DNA from 3 places in the Chelativorans composti genome. Region 2 is predicted to be linked to each of the others. Evidence: riboswitches for the same ligand, from Rfam matches in the RefSeq annotation. Region 2 holds a riboswitch; each other region holds the start of a gene.
The links. A riboswitch is a leader RNA that binds a small molecule or an ion and turns the genes downstream of it on or off. The one in region 2 is predicted to bind thiamine pyrophosphate.
Positions count from the first base shown of each region.

Region 1: it holds a riboswitch for thiamine pyrophosphate, as region 2 does, so the genes downstream of both, ABD906_RS02340 (YkoF family thiamine/hydroxymethylpyrimidine-binding protein) here and thiB (thiamine ABC transporter substrate binding subunit) in region 2, are expected to answer to the same signal.
Region 3: it holds a riboswitch for thiamine pyrophosphate, as region 2 does, so the genes downstream of both, ABD906_RS00285 (ABC transporter permease) here and thiB (thiamine ABC transporter substrate binding subunit) in region 2, are expected to answer to the same signal.

Region 1 is NZ_BAABGS010000010.1:114,041-123,650, reverse strand. Features, by position in the region: gene nspC (carboxynorspermidine decarboxylase) at 1-422, opposite strand, end outside; gene ABD906_RS02355 (hypothetical protein) at 1,006-1,512, shown strand; gene ABD906_RS02350 (glycoside hydrolase family 25 protein) at 1,564-2,562, opposite strand; gene ABD906_RS02345 (PQQ-dependent sugar dehydrogenase) at 2,709-3,848, opposite strand; gene ABD906_RS02340 (YkoF family thiamine/hydroxymethylpyrimidine-binding protein) at 4,125-4,733, opposite strand; TPP riboswitch at 4,724-4,864, opposite strand; gene ABD906_RS02335 (YMGG-like glycine zipper-containing protein) at 5,074-5,346, opposite strand; gene ABD906_RS02330 (polysaccharide deacetylase family protein) at 5,521-6,522, opposite strand; gene ABD906_RS02325 (tetratricopeptide repeat protein) at 6,743-7,408, shown strand; gene der (ribosome biogenesis GTPase Der) at 7,408-8,838, shown strand; gene ABD906_RS02315 (cell wall hydrolase) at 9,063-9,610, shown strand, end outside.
Region 2 is NZ_BAABGS010000018.1:220,482-230,091, reverse strand. Features, by position in the region: gene typA (translational GTPase TypA) at 1-882, shown strand, start outside; gene ABD906_RS06460 (DsbE family thiol:disulfide interchange protein) at 1,117-1,674, opposite strand; gene ccmD (heme exporter protein CcmD) at 1,691-1,855, opposite strand; gene ABD906_RS06450 (heme ABC transporter permease) at 1,852-2,616, opposite strand; gene ccmB (heme exporter protein CcmB) at 2,710-3,372, opposite strand; gene ccmA (heme ABC exporter ATP-binding protein CcmA) at 3,427-4,035, opposite strand; gene acnA (aconitate hydratase AcnA) at 4,311-7,001, shown strand; TPP riboswitch at 7,121-7,234, shown strand; gene thiB (thiamine ABC transporter substrate binding subunit) at 7,226-8,254, shown strand; gene thiP (thiamine/thiamine pyrophosphate ABC transporter permease) at 8,254-9,610, shown strand, end outside.
Region 3 is NZ_BAABGS010000002.1:63,417-73,026, forward strand. Features, by position in the region: gene ABD906_RS00270 (MFS transporter) at 1-19, shown strand, start outside; gene ABD906_RS00275 (ABC transporter substrate-binding protein) at 126-1,133, opposite strand; gene ABD906_RS00280 (ABC transporter ATP-binding protein) at 1,130-1,882, opposite strand; gene ABD906_RS00285 (ABC transporter permease) at 1,869-2,627, opposite strand; TPP riboswitch at 2,907-3,013, opposite strand; gene ABD906_RS00290 (DMT family transporter) at 3,280-3,600, opposite strand; gene ABD906_RS00295 (BapA/Bap/LapF family large adhesin) at 4,310-9,076, shown strand; gene ABD906_RS00300 (TolC family outer membrane protein) at 9,338-9,610, shown strand, end outside.

The DNA of each region.
Region 1 (9,610 bases), on a different contig from region 2:
CTGAAGGGACGGGCCGGGTCGGCCAGGTCAAACTCCGAGGAGGAGACACCGGGGTTGAGGCGCAGGCCCACCGGAATGTGCTTCGCGCGGTCGGTAAAGCGCTCGAACTGCGAGAGGGAGTTGAAGATGATCTTGTTGGCATTGGCGATCACCTCGTCGATCTCGTGATCGGCATAGGCCACGCTGTAGGCGTGCGTCTCGCCGCCGAAATGCTTGGCGCCGAGCTTCACCTCGTAGAGGGAGGAGGACGTGGTGCCGTCCATGTGCTTGTTCATCAGGTCGAACACGCACCAGGTGGCGAAGCACTTGAGGGCGAGCAGGACCTTGGCGCCGGACTGTTCGCGGACGCGGTCCATGATCTCCATGTTGGCGAGCAGCTTCGCTTTGTCGATCAGATAGTAGGGCGTTGAAAGCTCTGACATGTTCTGGCCTCACGTCCGGTTACGGCTGGCCGATCCGCGCGCCGGGCGGGCCCGCAGGCTTGTCGACCAAACCCAATGGTGGTGTTCGCAGTTCCCTGTCCCGGGACACAAAGTTTCGCTGGGTCCTATAGGGGAGGGGGGCCGTTCGCGCAAGTTCCCGCCGGTGCGCGGAACGACGCTGGGGCCTGTGGGGACAATTTCCCTGTGAACATGTTGCTTCCGATAGCGGATTGCAAGTGCCGAGCTTATCCGCCACGGGGAGCGGCCGGAGGGCGCGCTTGACTTTCCCGGGGCAGAGGGCAAGCTAACCGCCATGAGACTGAAGCGAACCTTTCGCCGCCTCGGCTGCGCATTGAGGGTCATTCCCATCGCGGGCGAATAGCCCCGGTGCGGACGTCCGTCCGTCACCCGGGGCTGATGACATGCAGCCGGCGCGAGCGTTGAGACATTCCCGACGACAGCGTCGATCTCCATCACAAACAGGTTGAAACCGCAGGGTCCGCACGACGCAATGCATTGAGGCATGCGTCCGTTTTCTATTCCGAACGGCTTCGCCGGATCCTGCACTGGCAGGAGCAGAGATATGACGACAGACGGAGTATCCTGGCATCTGACCTCGGGGGACCATCTCATTCTCGAAGGGATGGTCACGGCATTTGCAGGAGAGGACACGGCCTATGCGCGCATGCTGCGACGGAAGGCGCGCCACGGCCGGATCTACCTGGCGGCGGATCTGCCCGAGAACGCAGCCCGTCTTGGCAGCTGGGTGACCTATACGGTCAACGGAGTCTCCTATGGTCCCCACCGGCTGGTGGAGAAGCCTGAAACAGGTTCCGACCAGCTCTCCATCGGCGGGTTGCGGGGGCTGGCACTTCTCGGGCTGCTCGAAGGCTCCGCGGTTGTTGTGGAGACCGACGACGGGTGCCGGGAAAACATCACCCTGGTGAAGGTTGCGCCGCGGAATGCCACGCCTGACACCGTGGCCACTCAAAGGAATGTGGCCGAGGTCATCGCCTTTCCGGGGCGGCGCAAGCAGGCAGGTGTCGGCCACTGGGCGCCGGAGGACGATCCGGGGCCATCCGCAGCCTAAACCCTGGGCTCATGCGAAAACGGCGGCCCCGCAGCCGCCGTTTCGTTTGGATCAGTGAGTGTTGTGCGCCACCCAGTTGTGCCAGTCGCGCTCGCTGCCGTTGAAAACGTTGAGGTCGATCTTGCCGGAGACGCCGCCCGACAGGCCGGAGCCGGAATACTGCCAGAAGACCCACTTGCGGCCCGGATAGACCTGCGAGGGATGGGCGGCGACGGAGCGGAGCCAGAACGGATAGTCGAGGAACTCGCCCTGGAGGTTGTCGCGATAGAAGTCAGGCGCGGTGTAGATGATCGGGCGCTGGCCGTAGTGCTTCTCCAGCTTGGTGAGGAAGACGCGCATCTTCTCGATCACCTGCTGGCGCGAGGGACGCTTCTTGCACTGGGACAGGTGGTTCCATTCGACGTCGAGCACCGGGGGCAACGCGCCGGGCTCGCGCGGAACGTTGCGGATGAACCAGTCGGCCTGGTCGGCGGCAGGGCTGCACCAGTAGAAGAAGTGGTAGGCGCCGTGCTTCATGCCGGCCTCGCGTGCCTCTCGCCAGTTCTTGTGGAACATCGGGTCGAGGTGGTCAACGCCGTCGGTGGCCTTGATGTAGACGAAGTTCGCGCCGTGCAGGCGAAGGTCCGTCCAATTGATGTTACCCTGCCAGCGGGACACGTCGACGCCATGCACCGGCAGGCGGTGCGGTGCGTGTTTGCCGAAATTGATGGGCTTTGCGTCCCTGAAGCGCTGGCTGTAGACCCTCTGCTTTTCCCGCTTGCGCGGTGCGGCGCGGCGAGGCGAGGGAACCATCAGGGCGGCTGTCTGGACCTGACCTTCAACGGGAGCGATCGCCAGGGCGGTGGGCGGAAGGCCGGTCTGCGACTGGGATGACGCGGACTGCGCAGGCGAGGCTGGTGCCGAATGCTTGGGCGCGTGGGCCGAAACGGAGGCGGTGGTTTCGTAGGACAGGTCCGCCAGCAGTTGCTCGATCGTCATACCGCGCGACGAACAGCCCGCAAGCAAGGCCGCACAAAGCACTGCAATCGCCGACTTGCCGAAACTACGCATGGAAACCCGCACCTGAGAACTCACAGCAAGCGCTGTTAGACGTCTGCACGGGTACGCTACGGAACAATCACCAAGAAATACTAAATGCGGTCGTAAACCATATTAGTCAGCGGCTGTGGATGAGCGCGGACGAGCCGCGCGCCATCCTATTGCGCCGGCGTAATGCGCAGAATCTCGCCGTTATCCTCGTCGGTGATCACGTAGATGGAACCGTCAGGGCCTTCGGCCACGTCGCGGATGCGCAAGCGGAGGCTCTCGAGCAGGCGCTCCTCGCCGGTGACGCTATCGCCCGAGAGGGTGAGACGGACAAGCGCTGTGGAGGCGAGACCACCTACGAAAAGATTGCCCTTCCAGTCGGGGAAGGCGTCGCCTTGATAGAAAATCATGCCGGAGGGGGCGATGACCGGTGTCCAGGTGCGGATTGCATCCACCATGCCGTCCTTGTGCTGCAAGCCCTCACCAATGGTCGTGCCGTCGTAGTTGATGCCGAGGGTGACGATCGGCCAGCCATAGTTGGCGCCGGGCTCGATGACATTCAGTTCGTCACCGCCGCGGGGGCCATGCTCGATCTCCCACAGCACGCCGGTCACGGGATTGAGGGCGGCCGCCTGGATGTTGCGGTGGCCGTAGGACCAGATTTCGGGCAGCGCTCCTTCCTGGTTTACGAACGGATTGTCGGCAGGCACGGAGCCATCCGGGTTGATGCGGACGATCTTGCCAAGGTGCGAGTTCAGCTCCTGCGCCTGGCTGCGGAAGCGCTCGTGGGAGCGTTCGCCCAGCGTGATGAAGAGGTGGCCCTCCGGATCGAAGACGAGGCGCGAGCCGAAATGGAGCTGGCTCTGGACCTTTGGCTGCTGCCGGAAGATGACCTCAACATTTTCGAGGCGCGCGTTGTCGTCGCTCAGACGGCCGCGCGCGACTGCCGTGCTGTTGCCGCCTTCGCCAGCCTCGGCGTAGCTCAGGTAGACGAGGCGGTTCTGCTCGAATGCCGGATCGAGCGCCACGTCCAGCAGACCGCCCTGGCCGCGGGCATCGACCTCGGGCACGCCGGCGATCGGGTCCGACAGGCGGTCGGTCACGAGGCGGAGATTGCCGCTGCGCTCCGTCACGAGCATGGTGCCATCGGGGAGGAAAGCGAGGCCCCAGGGATGGGACAGGCCATTAACGACCGTCTGGACGCGGATGGACGGCCCTTCGGTTTCGAACACTTCGTCAACGGCCAAAGCCGGAGACGCAAGCATGGCTGCAAGCGAGACCAGTGACAGACGACGGACAAGCTGGCGCATGACGACCTCCAGACCGGAAACGTTGAATACTCCGAAACGCGGTTCCCCATTCCACAAGAAGGCGGGAACCGGGATCTTCCTCCTCCGGAACGGCTTTCCAATCTTCAGAAGGGAAAACCGTTCCCGCAGCATTTCTGCGATACCGGCCAAATGCTGGCACTTCGAGGCTTCCGCCGCAAGCGCAAGAAGTGGAAAGCCCGTTTGAAGAGGGACGACGTGATCTGCGGAGCCGGTTCAGTTGAGGATGAACGGGTTTCCCGGGATTTCCGCGAAAGGTTACACCGGCGTCGGGCTGTGAGCGGAGACCTTCAGGTCGAGCGCCACGTGGCCTTCCGGCGCGCCGAAGCGGAGGAACGCTTCCGACATGGCGGCAAAGACCGCGCCGGCATCTCCCCGGAGCTTGGTGCAGAAATTCTTCGAGCGGTCGAAGACACCCGACTGTTTCACGAAGTCGATGCAGCCGTAGATCTCGTCCATGTGATGCGCCGCGCCAAGGGGGTAGAGCGAAAACTGGGCCGCGACCGTCAAGCCCGTCACCGGGGCCGACGCCACGGCTGCCTTCGCGGCGGCGATCCGATCGGCGAGGGGCGCCTGATTGCCGAGCTCTGAATTGGGGGTGCAGATCGGGTCATCCGGTTCACCGGGGCAGCCGCGGGAGACGGTTGCCGCGAGCACGCAATGCTTGCCTGCATTCGCAGCATGGACGAACAGATCCCGCATTGCGGGAAACAGCTGCTCGGGAGGCCCGACAAGCAGGGTGGAGAGGTCGTCGGTCTCGATGCGGAAGTTCTCGCGGTAGGGATCGAGGGCCTTCACCGCCCCCAGAATGATGCCGACGAAATCGTCGGACATTGGATACAAGGAAATCTGCGCGCCTGAAAACATCGTCGCCTCGCTCCGCTGGCATTACCCAGATCAGCTCAAAGGGACCGACGGTTTCCCGTCATCTCAGCCCTGCGAGCGCGGCAGCACGAGTTTCGGCTTGCCCGCCCGGTCGAGCGCCCCTGTCGATGGGCGCACCATGCACCATGGGCGAACAATTCTCAATAATATTGTTGTGTCGCACGTCAGGCGGCGAATCATCGCCAGAGCCAGGCTTGACACCGGCTGCGTATGTTTCAGGCGACATCCGCAGGCCCGCCGGGCAATGTTGTCCTTCGCAACATCATGGCACCCGCCTCAGGGCCGAAGCGAGCTCCGGCCTCGAGGCATGTTGCGCATTGTCTTAGTAGTAGCCGCGGGGGCAGGCTGCGGTGTAGCGGCGTCCGTACTGGTCACGGTAGACGCACTGGTTGCTGCCTTCCGACGCGCGGCCGATCAGAGCGCCAGCGATTGCGCCCGCCGCACCGCCGATCACAGCACCCTCAACGCTGTCGTTTGCCACGGCCGCGCCGATTGCAGCGCCACCGACGCCACCAATCGCCGCACCCTGCTGGGTGGGTGTGCATGCGGCAGCCCCGGCCAGAACCAGCGGCAGTACCAATAGGAGCTTTTTCATCGGACTCTCCAAGATCATTCAGCGGCAGAATAATTCCGTCGCGGCACAATTTGTTCCCAAGCTAACGAATCCGGCTATCGAGAAACGGATCGGCCGGTCGCCAGCGGGCGGAAATTTATGGAGTGGAACATGTACCGCAGATGAACGTCCGGCAGTTTCCGCGTGGAAATTTGGTTAGCCGTCTATGCGGCGGTCCGGATGGATCCCATGGGTTTGCTCCAGGTATTCGCGGTGGGATACGCAGCGGACGTCATTGCGCCGGCAAACGTCCCTGGCGAAGCTCTCGAGAGCACGCCAGTAAGCGCCGCCGTTCATCAGCGTGAAGTGCAAGCCGATCTGGAGCGGCGCGCGGCTGCCCTCGTATTCGCGTCGGAAGGCGGCCATGAAGGCCTCGTAGGCGCGCTGCTCATATATGTCGGCGGCCGCCAGGTCCTCCTCGCCGCGCGAATGGCGGACGTAAAGGTTGTAATCCATGGCGATAATCGGCCGTTGGGCCGGTCCCTCCGGAATGAGGGGCAGCGCGAAGCGGAAAACGCCATCTTCTCGCGGTACAGGCAGGGGAGCGCGGGAGACGGTGCTGGCATCATAGGTGAAGCCGCTGGCCCTCAGCGCCTTGAAGAGGCTGCCGGAGGAAGACAGATAGGGCGCGCGGAAGCCGATGACCTCGTTGCGGGCGAAGCGTCTCCAGCCCACGGGCTCACCGTCGATCCGGTTCAATTGCCAGGCGTTCTCAAGAACGGCGGCGAACTGGGCAAACTCGTGCTGCCAGTCGGCAGCCGACCACTTGCCCCCGTCGAGATGACCGCAGCCATGGCTGGCGATTTCATGCCCCTCCGCGCGGGCGGACCAGATGTGCTGCAGCCGAGCAGCCACCTCTTCCCGACCGGCCGCATAGCCCACGTTGGATTTCGGGCCGCGGCTGCCGGGGGCTGTGTACATGCCGCGGGTCTCGGGCGTGAGCAGGTAGACGCACGACAGGAAATAGGTGAAGCGGGCGTCCGCTTCCCTGCCCAGCCGGCGGCTGCGCTCCCACTGTGCGAGAGGACCGGCGCCATCGAAGGAGATCAGAACGTATTGCGGCGGCGTCCCAAACTGCGCCGAGGGTTGACCGGAGTGGGCCGGGGAAAGCGCGGACAGCAGCGAAAACGTGACAATCGCAATACGGTTGGCAGACATGATTCTTCTTTTCGGAAACGGTAAAGCCGGTTCGCTACCGCGGGAATGTGGCCGGATTGGAATGCGGACCCGGCTGTTCACAGGATTTCGACCGCCGGGGGCCGGGACGTGATGGGGAAGTGTTTTCCCCGCTCCCCCTTCCATGTGCGGGAATTTTCGTTAAAAAGCCCACAAGACCATAAGCGCCGGGCGCGTGTCCGGCTCAGGAACGAGAAATCTCATGTCGGACGACAGTTTCATTCGCGAAGTCAACGAAGAGCTTCGCCAGGACCAGCTCAAGAGCCTCTGGAAGCGCTTCGGGCCGGTGGTGATTGGCGGAGCCGCGCTGATCGTGCTCGGCACGGCGGCCTATGTCGCCTATGAGAGCTGGACCACGAGCCGCGCGAACCAGGCCGGTGACCAGTTCGCGCAGGCACTCGACCTCGCCGCCCAGGGCAAGACCGAGGAAGCCGTGGCCAAGCTGGACGAACTGCGGCAGGGCGGCGTCAGCACCTATCCGATGTTGGCGCGGATGCGCGAAGCAACGATCCTGGCCGACGCAGGCAAGGCGGCCGAGGCAATTGCCGCGTTCGACGAGGTTGCGAACGACAGCTCGGCGCCCGGCGTGTTCCGAGATATGGCGCGCCTCAGGGCCGGCATGCTGCTCGTCGATAACGGCACTTACGCGGATGTGGCCGCACGGGTGGAAAGCATGACGGCCGACAGCAATCCGATGCGCCACTCGGCGCGCGAGATTCTGGCGCTCGCCGCATGGAAGGACGGCAACCGCGAGACGGCACTGTCGCTCTTCGAGCAAATTCTCAATGACAGCGAGGCCCCGGCGGGTGTCCGCGAGCGGGCGGAGATGATGGCCGAGCTTATTTCCGGGACGGGATCGGGCTCATAATGGCTTTCAAGGTGGCAATCGTCGGCCGGCCCAACGTGGGCAAGTCGACGCTCTTCAACAGGCTGGTGGGGCGCAGGATCGCGCTGGTGGACGACACGCCCGGCGTGACGCGGGACCGTCGCATCCATCCGGCAAGGCTGCAGGACCTGCGCTTCGACGTGATCGACACGGCCGGTCTCGAATCCGCCGCGGCGCCGACGCTCGAGGGCCGCATGCGCCAGCAGACCGAGAGGGCGATCGACGAGGCCGACCTCGTGCTGTTCATGGTGGACGCGCGGACCGGCATCATGCCCGACGACCACACCTTCGCCGATCTGGTCCGCCGCAAGGGCAAGCCGGTGATCCTGGTCTCCAACAAGACCGAGGGGCGCGGTGCGGAAGCCGGCGTGATGGAAGCCTACAGCCTTGGGCTCGGAGAGCCGATTGCCATTTCCGCCGAGCATGGCATCGGCATGCCGGAGCTGCGTGACGCGATAGCCGAAATTGCCGGTGAGCGGATCGAGCAGGCGCAGGACGAAGAGGAACGCCGCGCCCTTCACGTCAACGACACGCTGCAGGGCGACGACATCGACCCGGATGCGGAAGAGCCGGCTTATGATTCGGCAAAGCCGCTCAGCATTGCCATCGTCGGCCGTCCGAACGTGGGCAAGTCCACGCTCATCAACGCGCTGCTCGGCGAGGAGCGCATGCTGACGGGACCGGAGGCCGGCATCACGCGCGATTCAATTTCCGTCGACTGGACGTGGCGGGGACGGCCGATCAAGCTCGCCGACACCGCCGGCATGCGCCGCAAGTCCCGCGTGCAGGAGAAGCTCGAGAAGCTGTCCGTGGGCGAGACGCTGAGGGCGATCCGGTTCGCGGAGGTGGTGATCGTGGTGTTCGACGCCACGCAGGCCTTCGACAAGCAGGATCTGCAGATCGCCGACCTGATCATCCGCGAGGGTAGGGCGCCGGTGATCGCTTTCAACAAGTGGGATCTCGTCGAGAACCCGCAGGAGATGCTGGCGGAACTGCGCGAGAAGGTGGAGCGCCTGCTGCCGCAGGTGAAGGGGCTCAAGTTCGTCACCATCTCGGCGGAGACGGGCCGCGGGCTCGACCGCATGATGGAAACGGCCGTCGAGGTCCACAAGGTCTGGAACCGGCGTGTCTCGACCGGAAAGCTCAACCGGTGGCTGGAGCGCGCGACGCAGATGCACCCGCCGCCCGCGGTTTCCGGCCGCCGCCTCAAGGTCAAGTACATGACCCAGGTGAAGACGCGGCCCCCGGGATTCGTCATCTCCTGTTCGCGTCCCGAGGTGATGCCGCAGACCTATATCCGCTACCTGATCAACAACCTGCGGGAAGCCTTCGACATTTACGGTGTTCCAATCCGCGTCATCCTGCGCACGTCCGAGAATCCGTTCGCCGGAAAGGCGAAGGAGAGGGATTGACCGAAGGCTCACTCAGAATGCGAACCCGAGACCCCGGCCACGGCCGGGGTTTTCTTTTGGGCGCCTTGGGGCAGGTCAGGCTTCAAGTGTCGGCCGCCACACATCTTACCGATTTCTTAATGAAATCAATGATCAAGCTGGATGGCGAATTAACCTTCGATCAAGGTTAATCAAATAATTTCCACCTCAACAGCGGCGTACGAGTATATGTGTGTGAGGTTGGGGTGTTCCGTTCAGTCCCGCGTTCGAGTCGTATTCCGGTAGAGAAACGGTCGCGTCTGGGACCCACTCTGCTCGGTCTGGCCATCTGGCTCGGTTTCCCGACGGTCGCGGCTTATCAGGATATTCCAAGCCTCATTTCTGGCGCCGAGTCGGAAACTCGATGGGCAGCGGTGATCGAGCAGTCCGTCGCCGGCTCCATTCACAAGGCCGAAATGCCGTTCTCCGACGCCGATTCCCGACTGGACGCGCTTTCCGGCAGCGGCATGGTGGCGCCGGGCATCGGCGAGGTGGCTTTCCGTTCCAAGAACAAGACACCGGTATCGACATCCGACGAGCAGCGCGTGAACCGGGACGAAAAGCAGGGCCGCGTGGTGCAGGTCGTGCCAGTTGCGCCGCCTAGCATGTTCAATGCGGGATCCATCATCGAACAGACCGGTGCGTTCCTGGAATCCGAGCCGCTTGGCGAGATACCCATGGCCTTCGTGAAACCGGAGGTAAAGGGCAAGGAAGTGCAGATTGCTTCCGCCTTCCACGTCAAACAGAAGAAGAA
Region 2 (9,610 bases):
TCGCCGCTCGCAGGCACTGAGGGCGACAAGGTGACGAGCCGCGTCATCCGAGACCGCCTGCTCAAGGAGGCCGAGGGCAACGTGGCGCTGTCGGTCGAGGAATCCGCCGACAAGGATTCGTTCTTCGTGTCGGGCCGCGGCGAGCTGCAGCTTGCCGTGCTGATCGAAACCATGCGCCGCGAGGGCTTCGAGCTGGCCGTCTCGCGTCCGCGCGTGGTGATGAAGAAGGATGAGGACGGCACGCTTCTCGAGCCGATCGAGGAAGTCGTCATCGACGTGGACGAGGAGCACGCGGGCGTCGTCGTGCAGAAGATGTCAGAGCGCAAGGCCGAGATGGTCGAGCTGCGTCCGTCCGGCGGCAACCGCCAGCGCCTGGTGTTCCTGGCGCCGACGCGCGGCCTGATCGGCTACCAGTCCGAGCTGCTGACGGATACCCGCGGCACGGCAATCATGAACCGCCTGTTCCACAGCTACCAGCCGTACAAGGGCGAGATCGCCGGCCGCGTCAACGGTGTGCTGATCTCCAATGACGCCGGCGAAGCGGTTGCCTACGCGCTGTGGAACCTCGAGGAGCGCGGCCCGATGGTCATCGAGCCGGGCGCGAAGGTCTACCAGGGCATGATCGTGGGCATCCACAACCGCGACAACGACCTCGAGGTCAACGTCCTCAAGGGCAAGAAGCTCACCAACATTCGCGCCGCCGGCAAGGACGAGGCCGTGAAGCTCACCCCGCCGATTCGCATGACGCTGGAGCGCGCACTCTCCTGGATCCAGGACGACGAGCTGGTGGAGGTGACGCCGAAGTCCATCCGCCTGCGCAAGCTCTACCTCGACCCGAACGAGCGCAAGCGTTTTGAGAAGCAGAAGGCTACGGCAGCCTGACCGCCGGATCATCGCTGAGATGACTGAAAGCGCGGCCGTCAAACGCCGCGCTTTTTTTTGCGGCTCAGAGCGCGAGCAGCCACTCATGCCGGGCCATCGACGCATCGGGACAGCCGGGCAAGGGCACGGTGAGCGGTAGACGCGGGAAGCCGGGGGCTGATCCCTCCTGCTTCGACACGCTCATGGTTTGACCGACCCACAATGGGAATGGGTCGTGCCTGGCGGCGCGAGGTATCAGGAGGTAGAGGATACCAGCGCCTTGTCGATTTCAGGCAGGATCTGCTCGAGAATGGACTTCTGCGTCAGCGGACCGACGTGTTTGTAGCGGATGACGCCATCGGGACCGACAACGAAAGTCTCCGGTACGCCATAGACGCCCCAGTCGATGACCGCGCGGCCGCTCTCGTCCACGCCGATCACGTCAAAGGGGTTGCCGAGCTCGTTGAGGAAACGCAGGGCGTTCTCCGGCTTGTCCTTGTAGTTGATGCCGGCAAGCTGAATGCGGCTGTCCCGCGCAAGCTCCATCAGCTGCGGATGCTCCTGGCGGCAAGGCACGCACCAGGAGCCCCAGACGTTCACGAGCGTGACCCTGCCCTTGTACATCTCCGGATCGAAGCCGGGCAGGTTCGTTCCTTCCAGCGGCTCGAGCGTCACCAGCGGAGCGGGCTTGCCGATCAGCGCCGAGGGCACCACGGAAATGTCGCGGCCCGACATGAGCTGCACGAGAAAGACCGCGCAAAGGACGAGGAAGATCGCCAGCGGCAGGAGAAGCAGAAGTCCGCGACGGTTCACGAAGAGCCTCCCGTCATCAGGACGCCTCGCGCGAGCCGGCGCGGCGGCGAACGCCGCGCTTCTCGAGGTCCTCAAGGGCCCGCTTCTGGCTGCGCTGGTCGACGAGGATCCAGACCATCAGGCCAACGAGCGCGAGGGCAGATACGAGATAAGCTGCAGTGACATAGGCGGCGTGGGTCACGATGCGGCTCCTTCCGCCTTGCGTGCCGAGAGCTTGCGCATGGTGGTGACCCGCCGGCGCCAGATTTCCGTGCGCATGGCCATGATGTGAAGCGTGCTGAACAGAAGCGTGAAGCCCAGGGCGCACACGAGCAGCGGCCAGAGCATGCTCGGATGGATGGTCGGGCCATCAAGGCGCAGAACCGAGGCGGGCTGGTGCAGAGTGTTCCACCACTCGACCGAAAACTTGATGATCGGAATGTTGATGAAACCCACCAGCGTGAGGATCGCGGCGGCGCGGGCCGCGCGGCTCTGATCATCGAGAGCGCGGGTGAGCGCGATGATGCCGAGATACATCAGAAACAGGACAAAGACCGAGGTCAGCCGGGCATCCCAAACCCACCAGGTGCCCCACATGGGCTTGCCCCAGATGGAGCCGGTGAGGAGCGCCAGGGCGGTGAAGGTGGCCCCGATGGGCGCGGCCGACTTCAGCGACACGTCGGCGAGCGGGTGCTTCCAGATCAGCGTGCCGAGGGCGGAAATCGACATCAGCGTGTAGCAGAACATGGACAGCCACGCGAAGGGCACGTGGATGTACATGATGCGCACCGTGATGCCCTGCTGATAGTCTTCCGGCGCAGTAAAGGCCATGTAGAAGCCCAAGGCCAGCAGCAGAACCGCCAGGCCGCCCAACCATGGCAGCAGTGCGTCCGACAGCGAGAGGAATCGCGTCGGATTGGCGAGTGCCATCACTCCCGAAGGTTTTTTCGTCGTGTCGCTCATGCGCTGTAAATAGTCTGCCCCGGCATTTGCTGCAAATACTTTGAATCGCCGCAGGTCCGCGGGCTTTCGATCAAATTGCCGTGTCAATCACCATCATTCGGCATTACGGAGCGCCAGCGCCGCAGCGAAGGGCCCGATGACGGCGAAGAAGATCGTGATCGCGCAGAGGATGAGGAACGGCGCCACGAACGGGTCCGGATCAGCGATCGCGCCGCGGGCTGCCGCCACGCCAAACACCAGAACCGGAACCGTGAGCGGCAGAATGAGGACAGAGACCAGCAGGCCGCCACGCGGCAGCGCCACGGTCAGCGCCGAGCCAACCGCGCCGATGAAGGTGATGGCGGGCGTGCCGACCAGCAGCGTGAGGGCCACCGCCATGAGGCCGACGGGCGGGACGTTCATGAACAAGCCGAGCAGCGGCGAGATAACGACCAGCGGCAGGACGCTCGTGGTCCAGTGGGCCAGGCACTTGATGAAGACGATGAGCGCCAGCATGTGGCGGCTGTCGGACATCAGCAGCAGGTCGAGCGAGCCATCCTCCGCGTCCGTCTGGAACATGCGGTCGAGGCCGAGGAGGCTCGCCAGAAGCGCACCGATCCAGAGGATGGCAGGGCCGATCCGAGCCAACAGGTTCAGGTCCGGGCCGACGCCGAAGGGTATGACGGCAATCACCGCGAGAAAGAACAGCGCTCCGGTCAGGGCGCCGCTGCCGGCACCGGCGGCGAGCTTCAGATCGCGGAGGTAGAGGGAAAGCATGTCAGGCGCCTCCGGCGGGGAATGCTGCGGCGGGAAGAGATTGGCCGATGGAACTCATGCGCGACCCGCCATTTGCAGTTCCTGCGTGTTGTCCAGCCCGAGCGGTAGATGGGTCGCGGCGACGATGAGGCCGCCCTCCGCGAGGTGGCCGCGCATCAGTTCGGCAAAGCGGGCCTCGGAGCGGCGATCCAGGCCAGAGGTCGGCTCGTCCAGCAGCCAGAGCGGCCGGTGGCACATGAGCAGGCGGGCGATGGCAACGCGGCGGCGCTGACCGGTCGAGAGATAGCCGAAGGGCAGATGGCCCACGTCCCAGAGACCGACCTGCTCTAGCGCATCGTCGACCGAGCAGCGGATTTCGCCAAGGAAACGGCTCCAGAAGGTCAGATTCTCCGCAACGGTAAGCGCCGGCTTCATGGCATTGGTGGCGCCGAGGTAATGGGCGGCCGCGGCCGGAGTGTCCCATTTCTCGCCACCGCCCAAAAACTTCACCTCGCCTTCGGCGGGAACCAGAAGGCCCGCGATGATTCGCAGGAGGGTCGACTTGCCCGCGCCGTTCGGGCCGGTGACCAGCAGCGCCGACCCCGCCTCGACGGTGAAGGAAATGCCAGAAAACACGGGCTCTCCACCGCGTTCACCGCCGAGGTCCGTCACGGCAAGCTGCACAATCTTTCTCCCGCTTCAGAAGGGATCCGACCCTAATCGATTCAGAGGAAACAAATGGTCCTTTCACTATGGAACTCTTTTGCAAAATTCTTTATATCGCGGTCAACCACGCCAGCGGCCGGTGTGACCCTTTGAAACCGATGACTGCGCGCGAGCCGCCTTTACCGGCTTGAGACGCAGGGAGCGGACAGCGGAAATGGCCGTACCCGCACCTAAGCACCCGTGTCTCAGGACGTCCGTTCCCCTTCGGATGCAACGACAGGATAGGATCGCACGTGTCTACCTCTCTTGACAGTTTCAATTGTCGCCGGACCCTTACCGTCGGTGGGAAGGAGTACACCTATTTTGATCTGAAGGAGGCAGAGAAGAACGGTCTTGCGGGCGTCTCCCGCCTGCCCTTCTCCATGAAGGTGCTGCTGGAGAACCTGCTTCGCAAGGAAGATGGCCGGTCTGTCACCAAGGAGAGCATTCAGGCCGTGGCGGCCTGGCTCACGGACCGCGGCACGGCTGGCGTCGAGATCGCCTATTCGCCCGCCCGCGTCCTGATGCAGGACTTCACCGGCGTGCCCGCCGTCGTTGATCTTGCCGCAATGCGCGATGCGATGGTGGCCCTCGGCGGCGATCCCAGCAAGATCAATCCGCTCGTGCCCGTCGATCTCGTCATCGACCACTCGGTCATCGTCGATGAATTCGGCTCGCCACAGGCCTTCGCCCGCAACGTGGAGCTGGAGTACCAGCGTAACGGCGAGCGCTACCGCTTCCTGAAGTGGGGCCAGAAGGCGTTCAACAACTTCCGCGTCGTTCCCCCGGGCACCGGCATCTGCCACCAGGTCAACCTCGAGTATCTGTCGCGCGTCGTCTGGTCCCGTGACGAGGACGGCGTCACCTACGCCTATCCCGACACCTGCGTGGGCACCGACTCCCACACCACGATGGTCAACGGCCTCGGCGTGCTGGCCTGGGGCGTGGGCGGCATCGAGGCCGAAGCGGCCATGCTTGGCCAGCCGGTCTCCATGCTGCTGCCGGAAGTGATCGGCTTCAGGCTCACCGGCAAGCTCAAGGAAGGCGTCACGGCCACCGACCTCGTGCTCACCGTCACGCAGATGCTGCGCAAGAAGGGCGTGGTCGGCAAGTTCGTCGAGTTCTTCGGTCCCGGCCTTGCCAACACCACCGCCGCCGACCGCGCCACGATCGGCAACATGGCTCCGGAATACGGCGCCACCTGCGGCTTCTTCCCGGTCGATGGCGAGACGATCAAGTATCTCGAGACCTCCGGCCGCTCGCAGGAGCAGATCGCCCTCGTCGAAGCCTACTGCAAGGCTCAGGGCATGTGGCGCGATGCCGACATGCAGGATCCGGTCTTCACCGACATCATCGAGCTGGACCTCGGCGACGTGGTGCCGTCCATGGCCGGCCCGAAGCGTCCGGAAGGCCGCCTGCCGCTCGAGGAGATCGCCAGCAACTTCGAAAAGGCGCTGGAGGCCGAATACAAGAAGACCGTTGACACCGCCAAGCGTTATGCGGTCGAGGGCGAGAACTATGACCTCGGCCACGGCGACGTGGTGATCGCGGCCATCACCTCCTGCACCAACACCTCGAACCCGAGCGTGCTGATGGCCGCCGGCCTGCTGGCCCGCAACGCCAACCGCCGCGGACTCAGGACCAAGCCGTGGGTGAAGACCTCGCTGGCTCCCGGTTCGCAGGTCGTGGCCGAGTACTTCAAGAAGTCCGGCCTGCAGGAGGAGCTCGACAAGCTGGGCTTCAACCTGGTTGGCTTCGGCTGCACCACCTGTATCGGCAACTCCGGCCCGCTGCCGGCGCCGATCTCCAAGACGATCAACGACAACGGACTGATCGCCGCCGCGGTGCTCTCCGGCAACCGCAACTTCGAGGGCCGCGTGTCGCCCGACGTGCAGGCCAACTACCTCGCCTCGCCGCCGCTGGTGGTGGCCTATGCGCTCGCCGGCACGGTTCGCAAGGACCTGACCAAGGAGCCGCTCGGCGAGGACAAGGACGGCAACCCGGTCTACTTGCGCGACATCTGGCCGACCGCTGCCGAGGTGCAGGAGTTCATCGCCAACAACGTTACCCGCGAGCTCTACGCGACCAAGTATGCGGACGTGTTCAAGGGCGACGAGAACTGGCAGGCGCTGGACGCCCCGAGCGGCCAGACCTACGCCTGGGACGAGAAGTCGACCTACGTGCGGAATCCTCCGTACTTCGCGGGCATGTCCAAGACTCCGAACCCGGCGGGTTCCATCCGCGGCGCACGGATCCTCGGCCTGTTCGGCGACAAGATCACGACCGACCACATCTCGCCCGCGGGCTCCATCAAGGTGGCCTCGCCGGCCGGCAAGTACCTGCTCGACCATGGCGTCGCGGTGGCCGACTTCAACCAGTACGGCACCCGCCGCGGCAACCACGAAGTAATGATGCGCGGCACCTTCGCCAACATCCGCATCCGCAACTACATGCTGGGTGAGAACCCGAAGGAAGGTGGCTACACCATCCACTATCCGTCGGGTGAAGAGATGTTCATCTACGACGCAGCGATGAGGTACAAGCAGGAGGGCGTGCCGCTCGTGATCTTCGCCGGCGTCGAGTACGGCAACGGTTCGTCGCGTGACTGGGCCGCCAAGGGCACCAACCTGCTCGGTGTCCGCGCTGTCATCGCGCAGTCGTTCGAGCGCATCCACCGCTCGAACCTGGTCGGCATGGGTGTCATCCCGTTCGTCTTCGCCGAGGAGACGAGCTGGAAGGAGCTCGGCCTCAAGGGCGACGAGATCGTCGAGATCGAGGGCATCGAGAACCTCAAGCCGCGCGCCACGCTCAACGCGAAGATCACCTTCGCCGACGGCAGCGTGAAGAACGTGCCCCTGCTCTGCCGCATCGATACGCTGGACGAGCTGGAGTACTTCAAGAACGGCGGCATCCTGCAGTACGTGCTTCGCGCACTGGCTGCCTAAGCCGCACCGCAAGGCAAGACGCAGAGGGGGCGGGTCCGACAGGGCCCGCCCTTTTCTTTTTGCCAGACGCCGCAACTCCCCACCTTCTTGCGCGCGGCGCGGCGGACGCTTATGTTGCGAGCCGTCTAACGGGGTGCCGAGCTGCATGGGGCAGCACGGCTGAGAGGCAAGCGTGCCAACCCGCAGAACCTGATCCGGGTCATACCGGCGGAGGGATTAGAACCATGACCGATCTGCTTTCTTCCCACCATCGTGGCTTCTTCTGCGCGAGCCTCCTGCTCGCGGCAATGGCGCTCGGGTCCGCCCAGCCGGCCCAGGCGCAGGATCTCACCGTCTACACCTACGACAGCTTCACGTCGGAATGGGGCCCCGGCCCCCAGGTCGAAAAGGCATTCGAGCAGGCGTGCAAATGCGATGTGCAGTTCGTCTCGATCGCCGATGGCGTCGCGCTGCTGAACCGCCTGCGGCTCGAAGGTGAAGGCTCCAAGGCCGACATTGTCCTGGGGCTCGATACCAACCTGACGCACGAGGCCAAGGCCACAGGGCTGTTCGCGCCGCACGGGCTGGACACATCCCGTATCAAGGTGCCGGGCGAGTTCTCAGACGATACGTTCATACCGTACGACTACAGTTATTTCGCCTTTATCTTGAACAAGGACTCCGGAATCACGCCGCCAGAATCCCTTAGGGCGCTGGTGGACGATCAAAGCGGGCTCAAGGTCGTAATCATGGACCCGCGCACGTCCACGCCCGGCCTCGGACTTCTACTGTGGGTGAAGGCCGTCTATGGCGACGAGGCAGCCGCCGCCTGGGAAAAGCTGCGCGACAAGGTGCTGACGGTGACGCCGGGCTGGAGCGAGGGCTACGGCCTGTTCACCAAGGGGGAGGCTCCCATGGTGCTCTCCTACTCGACCTCGCCGGCCTACCACGTCATCGAAGAGGGCACGGACAAGTACGTGGCGCTGCCTTTCTCCGAGGGCCACTACCTGCAGATCGAGGTGGCGGGCCTGACGAAGAAGGGCGTGGAGAACCCGCTGGCGAAGCAGTTCCTCGAGTTCATGCAGGGGCCCGGCTTCCAGGACGCGATCCCGCAGACGAACTGGATGTTCCCGGCGGGCGAGACATCCAAGCCGCTGCACGAAGCCTTCAATACGCTGATCGACCCCGCGAAGACTCTCCTCTTCACACCGGAAGAGGTGGCCGAAAAGCGGCGCGCCTGGGTGGATGAGTGGTTGGCAGTCATGAGCCGCTGATGGCTTCCGGAATGCGTATTGCGGCGGGCGCCCTGCCGCTGGCGCTGATCGTGGCGCTGGTGGGCGGGGCGCTGGCCGGTCTGTTGATGCAAGGCGCCTCTTCCGCGGGCAGCACTGCCCTGTTCGACTCCTATCTGTTCCAGGTAACGCGGTTCACCTTGTGGCAGGCGGCCCTCTCGACGCTCCTCTCGGTGCTGCCGGCACTGCTGGTAGCCCGGGCACTTGCGCGGCATCCAAACTTTCCCGGACGGCGCTTCATTTTGCAGATGTTCGCCGTGCCGCTGGGGCTGCCGGCGATCGTGGCGGCAATCGGCATCCTGTCGCTCTACGGGCGCGCGGGGTACCTCGCGCCGGTGGCGAAGGCGCTTTGGGACTGGCAGTGGCCCGGCGCCTACGGACTTTCGGGCATCCTGATCGCGCACGTCTTCTTCAACCTGCCGATGGCGGCGCGGCTGTTCCTGGCCGCGCTGGAGACGGTGCCGCCGCACCAATGGCGGCTTTCCGCGCAGCTCGGCATGGGAAGTCTCGCCTCGTTCCGGTTCGTGGAATGGCCGGTGTTGCGGACCGCCCTGCCGGGCGTCGCGGGCCTTGTGTTCATGCTGTGCGTGACCTCCTTCACCATCGTGCTGACGCTGGGCGGAGGACCGGGGGCGACAACGCTGGAGGTTGCGATCTATCAGGCACTGCGCTTCGACTTCGATCCGCAGCGGGCGGTGGCACTGACGGCCGTACAGCTGGTGTTGACCGCCGCGGCGTTGTGGCTGCTTACGCGCTTCGGCGTTTCGCTGACCGGGGACGCCAACCTGCCACTGTCGTCGCGCCGCGTGCTGTTTCCAACCGGGCCGGAGAGGGGTTTCAACGCGATCGTCATCGCGCTGGCGGTGCTCTTCGTGGGAAGCCCGATGATGACGGTGGTTGCGGCCGGGCTTGGAGCTAACCTTGCACGGCTTGCAGGCGAGGATGCGGTGCACCGGGCGACCGCGACCAGCCTTGGCCTCGCCTTTGCCGCGGCATCACTCAGCGTCACACTTTCCTTCGGGCTGGTAATCGCCCGCCGTGCGCTGGAACTCCGGCGCGGTGCGGGCAAGCCGGGCCTGACCGAGCGACTGTTCGACAATGGCGCCATGATGGTGCTGGTGATCCCGCCGATCGTGATCGGCGCCGGCTGGTTCGTGCTGCTGCGAAACTTCGTGGATGTGTTCCAGATCGCCCCGATCATGGTGGTGAGCGTCAACGCCGTGATGGCACTGCCGTTCGCCATGCGGATCATCCGTCCAGCTTATGACGCGGCCAGCCAGAGGCACGAGCGCCTGTGCGCCTCGCTCGGGATCGGCGGATTCGCGCGGCTGAAGCTCA
Region 3 (9,610 bases), on a different contig from region 2:
CCTGCCCGGCCACCGCTGACCGTCTCCGCCGCTTCGGCCCGGCGCCGGACCTCCGCATCATTGCCGCCGGCTGCTCCATGAACGCAGCCGGAGGCAGCCTCCACTGACGCGCGCTATTATTATTACTATTGCTCGCGCCACTCCTCATTGTACCAGGCCCGAACGTTTCCCGGGTCACCCAGCACCTTGCCGTCCCTGTCCTTCAGCACACCATTGTCGGCCAGGAACTTCGCCATGCGCTCCAGCCGCGAGTGGTCGATCTTGCCCACCGGCCAGTCGCCGTTTCGCAGATAGTTGCCTTCCACGATCACCTGCAGGGAGCCGCGCACCAGTTCGGGATTGGGAAAGTCGCCCGCGGCGATAAGGATCTCGGCAGCCTCATCCGGATGGTCCGCCGCCCACTCGTAGCCCGCAAGCGTCGCCATCATGAAGGCCTTCACGGTCTCCGGCTGCTCTTCCAGCGTCCGCGCGGTGGTTGCGATATAGCCGTTCTGTTGGTCCGGAACCCCGTAGTCGGCGTAGTTGAACCAAGACTGCCTGCGTCCGAGCAGCTGACTGTTGACGCCTTCCCAGGTGGCGACCTCCAGCGTGAAGTCCACCCGGCCGACGGCGAGCGACTCATAGGCTCCAGTGTTGAGCGTGACCGTCTCCCACACCGGTTCGCCGCCATCGGTGCGGATCATTGTGCCGATCAGCGCCTTCTCCCAGTCGCTGCCGAAGCCCGCATAAACCTTGCCGGAGAGATCCGCCGGCCGCGTGATCGCCTTGTTATCCGAATTGTAGACCAACCGCCCGGTCTCGCGTTGCATCGTCACCCACAGCGCGGTGATCTCCGCATTGGCCGCCCGGGCGGTCAAGAAAGCAAGCGTCGCCACATAGGCGAAGTCGCTCGCCCCCGACGCGAGCAGCGCCGCCGAATTGGTGTCGGAATAGGGCAGGATCTCCACGTCCAGCCCATGTTTTTCGTAGAAGCCGCGCTCCTTAGCCACCACGATGCCGACATGATTGGTGTTCAGCATCCAGTCGAGTGCGACCGTCACCCTCTGCAGCTCCTTCCGCGGCGCGTCCGGCTGCTGTGCACTCGCCGCGAGCGGCATCAGCAGCAGGGCAAAAGATATCAATGTCCGGATCATGTCTTGTCCTCCAACAACAGGGCCTTGAGTTCTTCACGCAGGGGCGCGAGCGCCGTTTCGCTGCGCCGGTGTCTCGGGAATGGGATCGGAATGTCGGCCACGATGCGCCCGGGGCGCCCGGCCATCACGAGCACGCGGTCCGCCATGCGCGTGGCTTCATGCAGGTCGTGTGTAACCATCAGCACGCCGCGCGGGTCGGCTTCCAGCCGGGCGGCGAGCCACTCCTGCATGCGCAGCTTCGTGATGGCGTCGAGCGCGGAGAACGGTTCATCCAGGAGGATGTAACGGCGGTCCTGGACGATGGTGCGCAGGAACGCCGCGCGCTGCCGCATGCCGCCGGAGAGCTGGCGCGGAAAAAGATGCGCGGTGCCGTTAAGCCCGAACGGCTCGAACAGCGGTGCGGCCTTTCTCCAGGCCTCCGCGCGGGGAAGCCCGGCGATCTCCAGCCCGAGGCACACGTTCTCCCGGATCGTCAGCCACGGAAACAGCGCGTCCGTCTGCGGCTGGTAGGCAGCCACCAGACCGCCGCGGGGATCCACCGTCCTGCCCTCGACCAGCAGCCTGCCCCGGGCGTCCATCTCGTCCGGCAGAATCCCGGCGATCCACTTGATGACCGAGGATTTCCCGCATCCCGACGGGCCGATGAGGCAAGCGACGCTCCCCTCCTCCACCTGGAACGACACCGCCTCGACCAGGCTCCTCCCATCCCCGCCCGAAATGCGGATGTCGAGCGGTTCAACCTGCAGCATGGCGCCTCCCCTTCCGCTCGGGGTCCGTGAGCCGTTCGGCAAGCCGCAACAGCCCCAGCAGGGCGAGCGTGAGCGCCGCCGACATCGTGACGGCGGCCAGGATCAGATCCGCGCGGAAATTGTTCTTTGCCTGCAGGATATAGATGCCGATACCCGACCGCGCCCCGGCATATTCGGCGAAGATCGCCGCCACGATGGCATAGGTGGCGGAGATGCGGACGCCCGCGAAGAAGGACGGCCGCGCTGCGGGCAGCGTCACCCGGCGGAATTGCTCCAGCCTGCCCGCCCCCATGGATGCCACGAGGTCCAGAAAGTCCCGCGGCGCCTGCCGGTACCCGGAAAGCAGGCTGAGCAGGATCGGGAAGAAGGTCACCAGCACGACCAGCAGCACCTTGGGCAGAACGCCGAAGCCGAACCACAGGATCACCAGCGGCGCGAGCGCCACCAGCGGGATGGTCTGGCTCGTCACGAACACCGGCACCAGCGCCCGTTCGAGCAGCGGGGCGAAATGCAGCGCGACCGACGTCAGAAAGGCGAAGGCGACCGACACCGCAAAGCCCATGCCCGCGATAGCCGCCGTGGCCGCCGCGTGGCCGCCGATCTCGGCAGCGTTTTCGACCAGGCTCCCGATCACGCCGCTCGGCGCCGGAAGCACCAGCGGCGTAACGCCCGTCGCGCGACAATAAGCTTCCCACAGCACAAGCAACACAAGGATGAGGACAGTAGCAGGAGCGTAACGGTGCATCGGATTCGTTCCGTTCGCGGCGCCCGGCAGTGGCTGGTTCAGGTTTGCCGCCCCGGTTTGCCCGGGCGCTGAAACGGTTCAAGCGTCTTGAACCGCGGTCTGCGGGCACGAGGGGCAATTCAGGCTCTGCGCGACCTGCTCCTGAGCGCACCCGGCCATGCGGAACTGCCGTGAAGATACCTGGGATTCAGCGCGCCGGCACAGTTGCACGGACGCGCGGCGTCCGCGGCTCGGCTTCGCACAACTGCAATATGGATGTGTGAGAAATAATCTGGCTCTTGTCTGCCATCGTGTACCTCGCTCCGCCGGCATTATCCGGATCAGCTTCTGAGGGTTCGCGCATGTCGCGCATCTCAGCCCCGTCAGGGGCACCCCTGTATGTGCAGCGGCACCATTGCCGCTGATGGCCGTTCTGTCAACCCGCCCGCCTGACCGGGGACGGGAGACTGGAACTCACCTCCGCCCGGTCGTCATGTTGAAGCCATGGCAACTACAGTCCCAGGTCGCATTGGTGGCCCGGCCGAGCGGAAGGCACGGGATGGTTCGTTCCGGCTCCGATCCACGATCCACGCTCCTCTCGTGCATTTCGGCACGGTTCCCCGCTGCGCTTCGACGCCAGGCCGGCCAGGCCCAAAGTGAACCGGGTCCAGGGCTAGTCGGAGCTTGTAGCTTTCATCAGCACCAGACCGCTGACGATAAGAGCGGCCGCAAGCCAGCGCAGCGGCGAGGACGACTCCCCGAGCGCGAGGATGCCGAACAGAAAAGCGCCGACGGCGCCGATGCCCGTCCAGATCGTATAGGCCGTTCCGAGCGGAATGGACCGCATCGCCAGCGCCAGCAGCCATACACTGCCGATCATGGCCACGATTGTGACCGCGCTGGGTACCAGCAGCGTAAACCCCTCCGACTTCTTCATTGTAAAGGCCCAGACAATCTCCAGGAGCCCTGCCCCGAACAATACGAACCACGCCATGATCGCTATACCTTTTGTTTATTATGTTATATGTTACTCTTGATGATGTTCATACTTCCGCGCCGGGACCCCCTTCCGGTTGCAGGATTTTTGTTTGCCTGCGAAAAAAGTTTTCTCAAAATACACCTAAAACTGGTAACAGCATTCCACTACTGACCACTTTTGAAAAAATCCATAACTGCAAATTTGTCGCACTTAAAACATTATCCATTGACCCCATCTATTTCACATCGTAATGATTGCCCTGGGAGTTGGGGCAACTCTATTTTTGGAGGGCCGCCGGGCGGGCGGCTTCGATTCATTGGCTTGTAGGCCCCGAAATTCCGCGCAGTCCCGATCGAGCGCATATGCGGCGTTGCCGGATATTGCGGTGGCAGCAGGGGCATATGCGTCCGCGCATCCGCCTGAATCCGTGACGAGCAATCTGTCAGCGTCCCCGGCGCTTCCTGCGGGGCGACATTCAGTTGTGTTCGCCCCGGCCACACCCGGCTCCACTGATTTCCCACCGTAATCTTTAATCTTTTCTGTTTGCCGCCGTGAAAAGCGCCCATCACGGCAAGACCATCGCCGGGGAAGAAGTTTCATCCACCACATCGTCAAGTCTGTCTGCAGTCCAAGGCTGCCTCACCTTGTATTCCCGGCCCTTTCGGCCGGGTGTGGTCTATTTCGTCTCCACACCACCAACCCAGTAAAGCTTATCTAGAGAAAAATGGCGGTCACAATCATCAACAAGGCTAATGGCGCCGTGAGAACGGCCCCCTTGGACCACATCGCACTGAATGCACCGAGTATCGTGAAGTTGAACTACCACCCGCGGGATATTGCGTCCTTTGAGCGGGATGGCCTGGATCTCATTATCCGCCTTCACAACGGCCAGGTGATCCGGATCCGGAACTTCTTTGTGGTCGAGGATGGTGTGGAGAGCCAGCTCGTCCTTGAAGACGACGATGGGGCGCTCTGGTTGGGCGAGCACGGCTGGGGGCTGAGCGACTTCCAGTTTTACGAAATTGCGAGCATCGACCAGCTGATCAATAGCGAGGGCATTTCGCCCGCTCTGCTGGGCCTGATCGCCCTGGGTGGTGGCGGTCTGGCGGCTGGGGTCGCCGGCGCAGGCGGCGGCGGAAGCAAGGATCCTACGGTACCGCCGCACAACGACGATGACGACAGCGACAGCGACGCCGACGCGGATGCCGACAGCGACAGCGATGCCGACGCGGATGCCGACAGCGACAGCGATGCCGACTCTGACGCTGACAGCGACAGCGATGCCGACGCGGATGCCGACAGCGACAGCGATGCCGACTCTGACGCTGACAGCGACAGCGATGCCGACTCTGACGCTGACAGCGACAGCGATGCCGACTCTGACGCTGACAGCGACAGCGATGCCGACTCCGACGCGGACAGCGACAGCGATGCTGACTCCGACGCTGACAGCGACAGTGACGCAGACTCGGATGCCGACAGCGATAGCGATGCCGACTCCGACGCGGACAGCGACAGCGACGCTGACTCCGACGCTGACAGCGACAGTGACGCAGACTCGGATGCCGACAGCGACAGCGATGCCGACTCCGACGCGGACAGCGACAGCGATGCTGACTCCGACGCCGATAGCGACAGCGATGCCGACGCGGATGCCGACAGCGACAGCGACGCCGACTCGGACGCTGACAGCGACAGCGACGCTGACTCCGACGCCGATAGCGACGCCGACGCGGATGCCGACAGCGACAGCGACGCCGACTCGGACGCTGACAGCGACAGCGACGCCGACTCGGACGCTGACAGCGACAGCGACGCTGACTCCGACGCCGACAGCGACAGCGATGCCGACGCGGATGCCGACAGCGACAGCGACGCTGACTCCGACGCCGATAGCGACAGCGATGCCGACTCTGACGCTGACAGCGACAGCGATGCCGACGCGGATGCCGACAGCGACAGCGACGCCGACGCGGACGCTGACAGCGACAGCGACGCCGACTCGGACGCTGACAGCGACAGCGACGCTGACTCCGACGCCGACAGCGACAGCGATGCCGACGCGGATGCCGACAGCGACAGCGATGCCGACGCGGATGCCGACAGCGACAGCGACGCCGACTCGGATGCCGACAGCGACAGCGACGCCGACTCAGATGCTGATAGCGACAGTGACGCCGACTCTGACGCTGACAGCGACAGCGATGCCGACTCTGACGCTGACAGCGACAGCGATGCCGACTCTGACGCTGACAGCGACAGCGATGCCGACTCCGACGCGGACAGCGACAGCGATGCCGACTCTGACGCTGACAGCGACAGCGATGCCGACTCCGACGCGGACAGCGACAGCGATGCTGACTCCGACGCTGACAGCGACAGTGACGCAGACTCGGACGCTGACAGCGACAGCGACGCTGACTCCGACGCCGACAGCGACAGCGATGCCGACGCGGATGCCGACAGCGACAGCGACGCTGACTCCGACGCCGATAGCGACAGCGATGCCGACTCTGACGCTGACAGCGACAGCGATGCCGACGCGGATGCCGACAGCGACAGCGATGCCGACGCGGATGCCGATAGCGACAGCGATGCCGACGCGGATGCCGACAGCGACAGCGACGCCGACTCGGACGCTGACAGCGACAGCGACGCTGACTCCGACGCCGATAGCGACAGCGATGCCGACTCGGATGCCGATAGCGACAGCGACGCGGACTCGGACGCTGACAGCGATAGCGACGCGGACTCGGATGCCGATAGCGACAGCGATGCGGACTCGGATGCCGATGAAGACATCGTGGTTGTCGACAACGACGAGACGATCAGGCTGGATGTGACGCCGACAGTCTCCGACAAGCCGCTGATGTCTGAGACGGGCTTTGCGGTCGCTTCAGTCGGCCTGGGTGATGTGCTGAACCTGAACCTCATCAACCTGACGGACGCGATCCAGGTGACGGTTGACCCGAACACGGTCCGTCAGATCGGCTTTGTCGGACAGGCCGGCGGCATATCCGTGCTCTCCGACTTCTCGTTGAAGATCTACAAGTTTGACGAGACCGATCAGACCTGGAAGGCCTATCACGAGGAAAAGGACTGGCTTAACGTTTACCTGCTCGGCGGCGTGTCGGATCAGCTGGACCTGACGCTCGATGAGGGACAGTACGCGTTCTTCCTCATCGACGACTCTGGTCTCAGCCTGCTCACCGGCTACACGCTCAAGACCGTCAGTGATGTCCTCTACGACTACAACAATCCGGTGGACGTCGTCGGCGGACACTCGGGCAATGTCATCACGGACATCGACTCTCGGCACGGTGCGGATGATGTTCCGGTGGATACGGTCGTGGTCGATGTCGATGGGGTCGAGATTGCCGAAGGTGCGCCGACGGTGATTGAAGGACAGTACGGCACGCTCACCATCCAGCGCGATGGCTCGTACTCCTACACGCTGAAGCCTGGCTTCTCCGGCAACTACGGTGCGGTCGAGGAGTTCACCTATACGGTCCGTACGCCGTCCGGCACGGAAAAGAGCGCCACGCTCCGGCTGACGCTCACGCTTGGCGACAACGACATCGAGGTGCCTGCCGACGCCACGCTGTTGCTGGACGTCACGCCGACACCCACCCCACCAACGGAGGCCCAGAAGATCCCGGATGTGACCAGTTTCACGGTCCTGGAACTCGGTGTGTTGAACCCGATCCTTGACGCGGGCGCCCTGGCTTTCGAGAAGGCCATGTCCTTCACGGTGGACGAGGATACCATCCGCGAGCTGACGTTCTATGCGCGCATGGGCGGTGTGACGCTCGCAGCCAACTATGACCTGGTCATCTACAAGAAGGATGAGGCGACCAATAAATACGTTCAGTATCACGTACAGGATGATTGGCTGAAGGTCGCGCTGATCGGTGGAGAAACGAACGATCTTACCCTTCGTTTCGGCGAGGGTGAGTACAAGGTGATGCTGGCCGGCACGCAGGGTCTCGGCCTGCTTTCCGGCTCCACACTGAAGGTGACGCAGGACGTCATCTACGACTACAGCAAACCCGCGGGGATCAGCGGCACTGTGTCCGGCGACATCACCACGGGCGATACTGCCGGCCACACCGTGAAAAGCGTCAACGGCACCACCATTCCTGCGGACGGCTCGCGGGTGATAACGGGTAAGTATGGCACCCTGACCATCCATAAGGATGGAACCTACACCTACCAGCTGGACGTCAAGTCGGATCCGGACTGGACTCCGCCCTATGGCAAGGTCGAAACGTTCTCCTACGTGATCGTCTCGCCGACCGGCGACACTTCGGTATCGACGCTGAACATCCGGATCGATCTCGTTGGGGCGTCACAACTGTCGCAAGACATCGACGTGCCTATGAAGAATGTGGTGCAAGAGGGCGTCACTCTCGTTAACAAGGAAAGTTGGACCCACAGCAGCGTTGTCGACAACAGCTCCAAGACCAAGTCGTTCACCCTTTCGGAGGGGACGGATACGGCAGTTCACGTGCTCATCAACGCCAGCAGCACCATCGGCAAGACAACGATCACGTACGAGCTGTGGAACAGGACGACCGGCACCAGAATTGCCTGGGGCACCACCGACGCCAGCGACCCGGCAAAGGTGGACGAGGTGTTCGACCATCTGCAGCCCGGCAACTACGAGCTGATCATGTCGGTGTCCCGACCCACGGGTTCGGTGATCAGTTGGAACGCCGAGGTAAAGGGCGACGTCACCTACGTCGACCAGTACGTGCCGGATGGAACATCTTTGGTATCGGGCTCGTTCGGCGTTGACGCTCTGATCAGCTCCAACGCGCTGTCCTACATCACGGTGAAGGGCAAGTCGGTCTTCACCCAGGGCAACATCGGAGCGGATTCAATCACGGTCGAGGGCAAATACGGCACGCTGACGGTGAACAAGAACGGCACCTACTCCTACGTGGCCAACGGCAAGGGCGAGGGTGACGACGTCTTCGACTACACGCTGACGTCCGTGACCGGCACGAAGTCTTCGGCGCAGCTGGTGATCCACGTCGATCAGCAGTTCCCGAACGAGACGATGAGCACGATGTCCTCCGCCATGGACGGCTTCGGCCCGGACGATGGCGCAGCCCTCCTCGCCTTCACCGACGACGACCGGGAGAATGCCGCCGCGGTCGGGGATAACGATGATGCCGACACAATCGGCCTCCTCGGCCTGGAGCAGCTGGAGAACGCCGAAGTCGACGGGGAGCCTGTCTCCGGTACCGGAACCGCCGACTTCGACTACGCCCTCCCCGAGGAAAATCCGGAGGATCTGGAGATCCAGCTGGATGGACTGACGGCTGGCGAGGAAGAAGGGGACGCGTCCGGTGCGGCCGGGTCGCAAGAGCCGGCGCCCGAAGAGACGGAGGCCCCGGCCGACATCGCGGTCACCGATCCCTTCGGCCACATCGCGACAGTCGACGACGATCTGGACGACCCGCTCCAGGATCATCAGCCGATCTGATCCGCGGGTAGAGTTGGGAACGCCGGGCCCTCGGGTCCGGCGTTCCACATTTCGTAAAAAATATGCTAACGATTATGCTATTTACGGTCCGTGCAGGCAGTGAGAATGGAAAACAGCCTATCCATGCCGCGAGTATTGCTGGGAACGGCGCTCGCTGGCACTTTTCTAGCGTCGTGCTCTGCCGGAACCGGTTCCACCCAAGCATCGGCCGTCTCCTCGCCCGCCCGGGCCGGGGGGGCCTATTTCACTGCGCAGGCGACAGTGCCGACACAATCGGAGTCCGGCAGGTCGGAGGCGGCCTATGCCCCTGCGTCGGGCAATGCTTCGCAGCTCACGCTTGAGCAGGCCGTCCGCGCCGCGCTTGCATGGCATCCGTCGATCGACGAGTCCGTGAGCCGCATCCAGCAGAACGAGGCGGAAATCGACGGCGCGCGCGCCGGCTATTACCCGAAGGTCTCCGGCGGCCTTGGCACCAGCTACCGGAACTACTCGTCCGGCCGGGACTGGCAGCCGCGGATCAACGTCAACGCCACG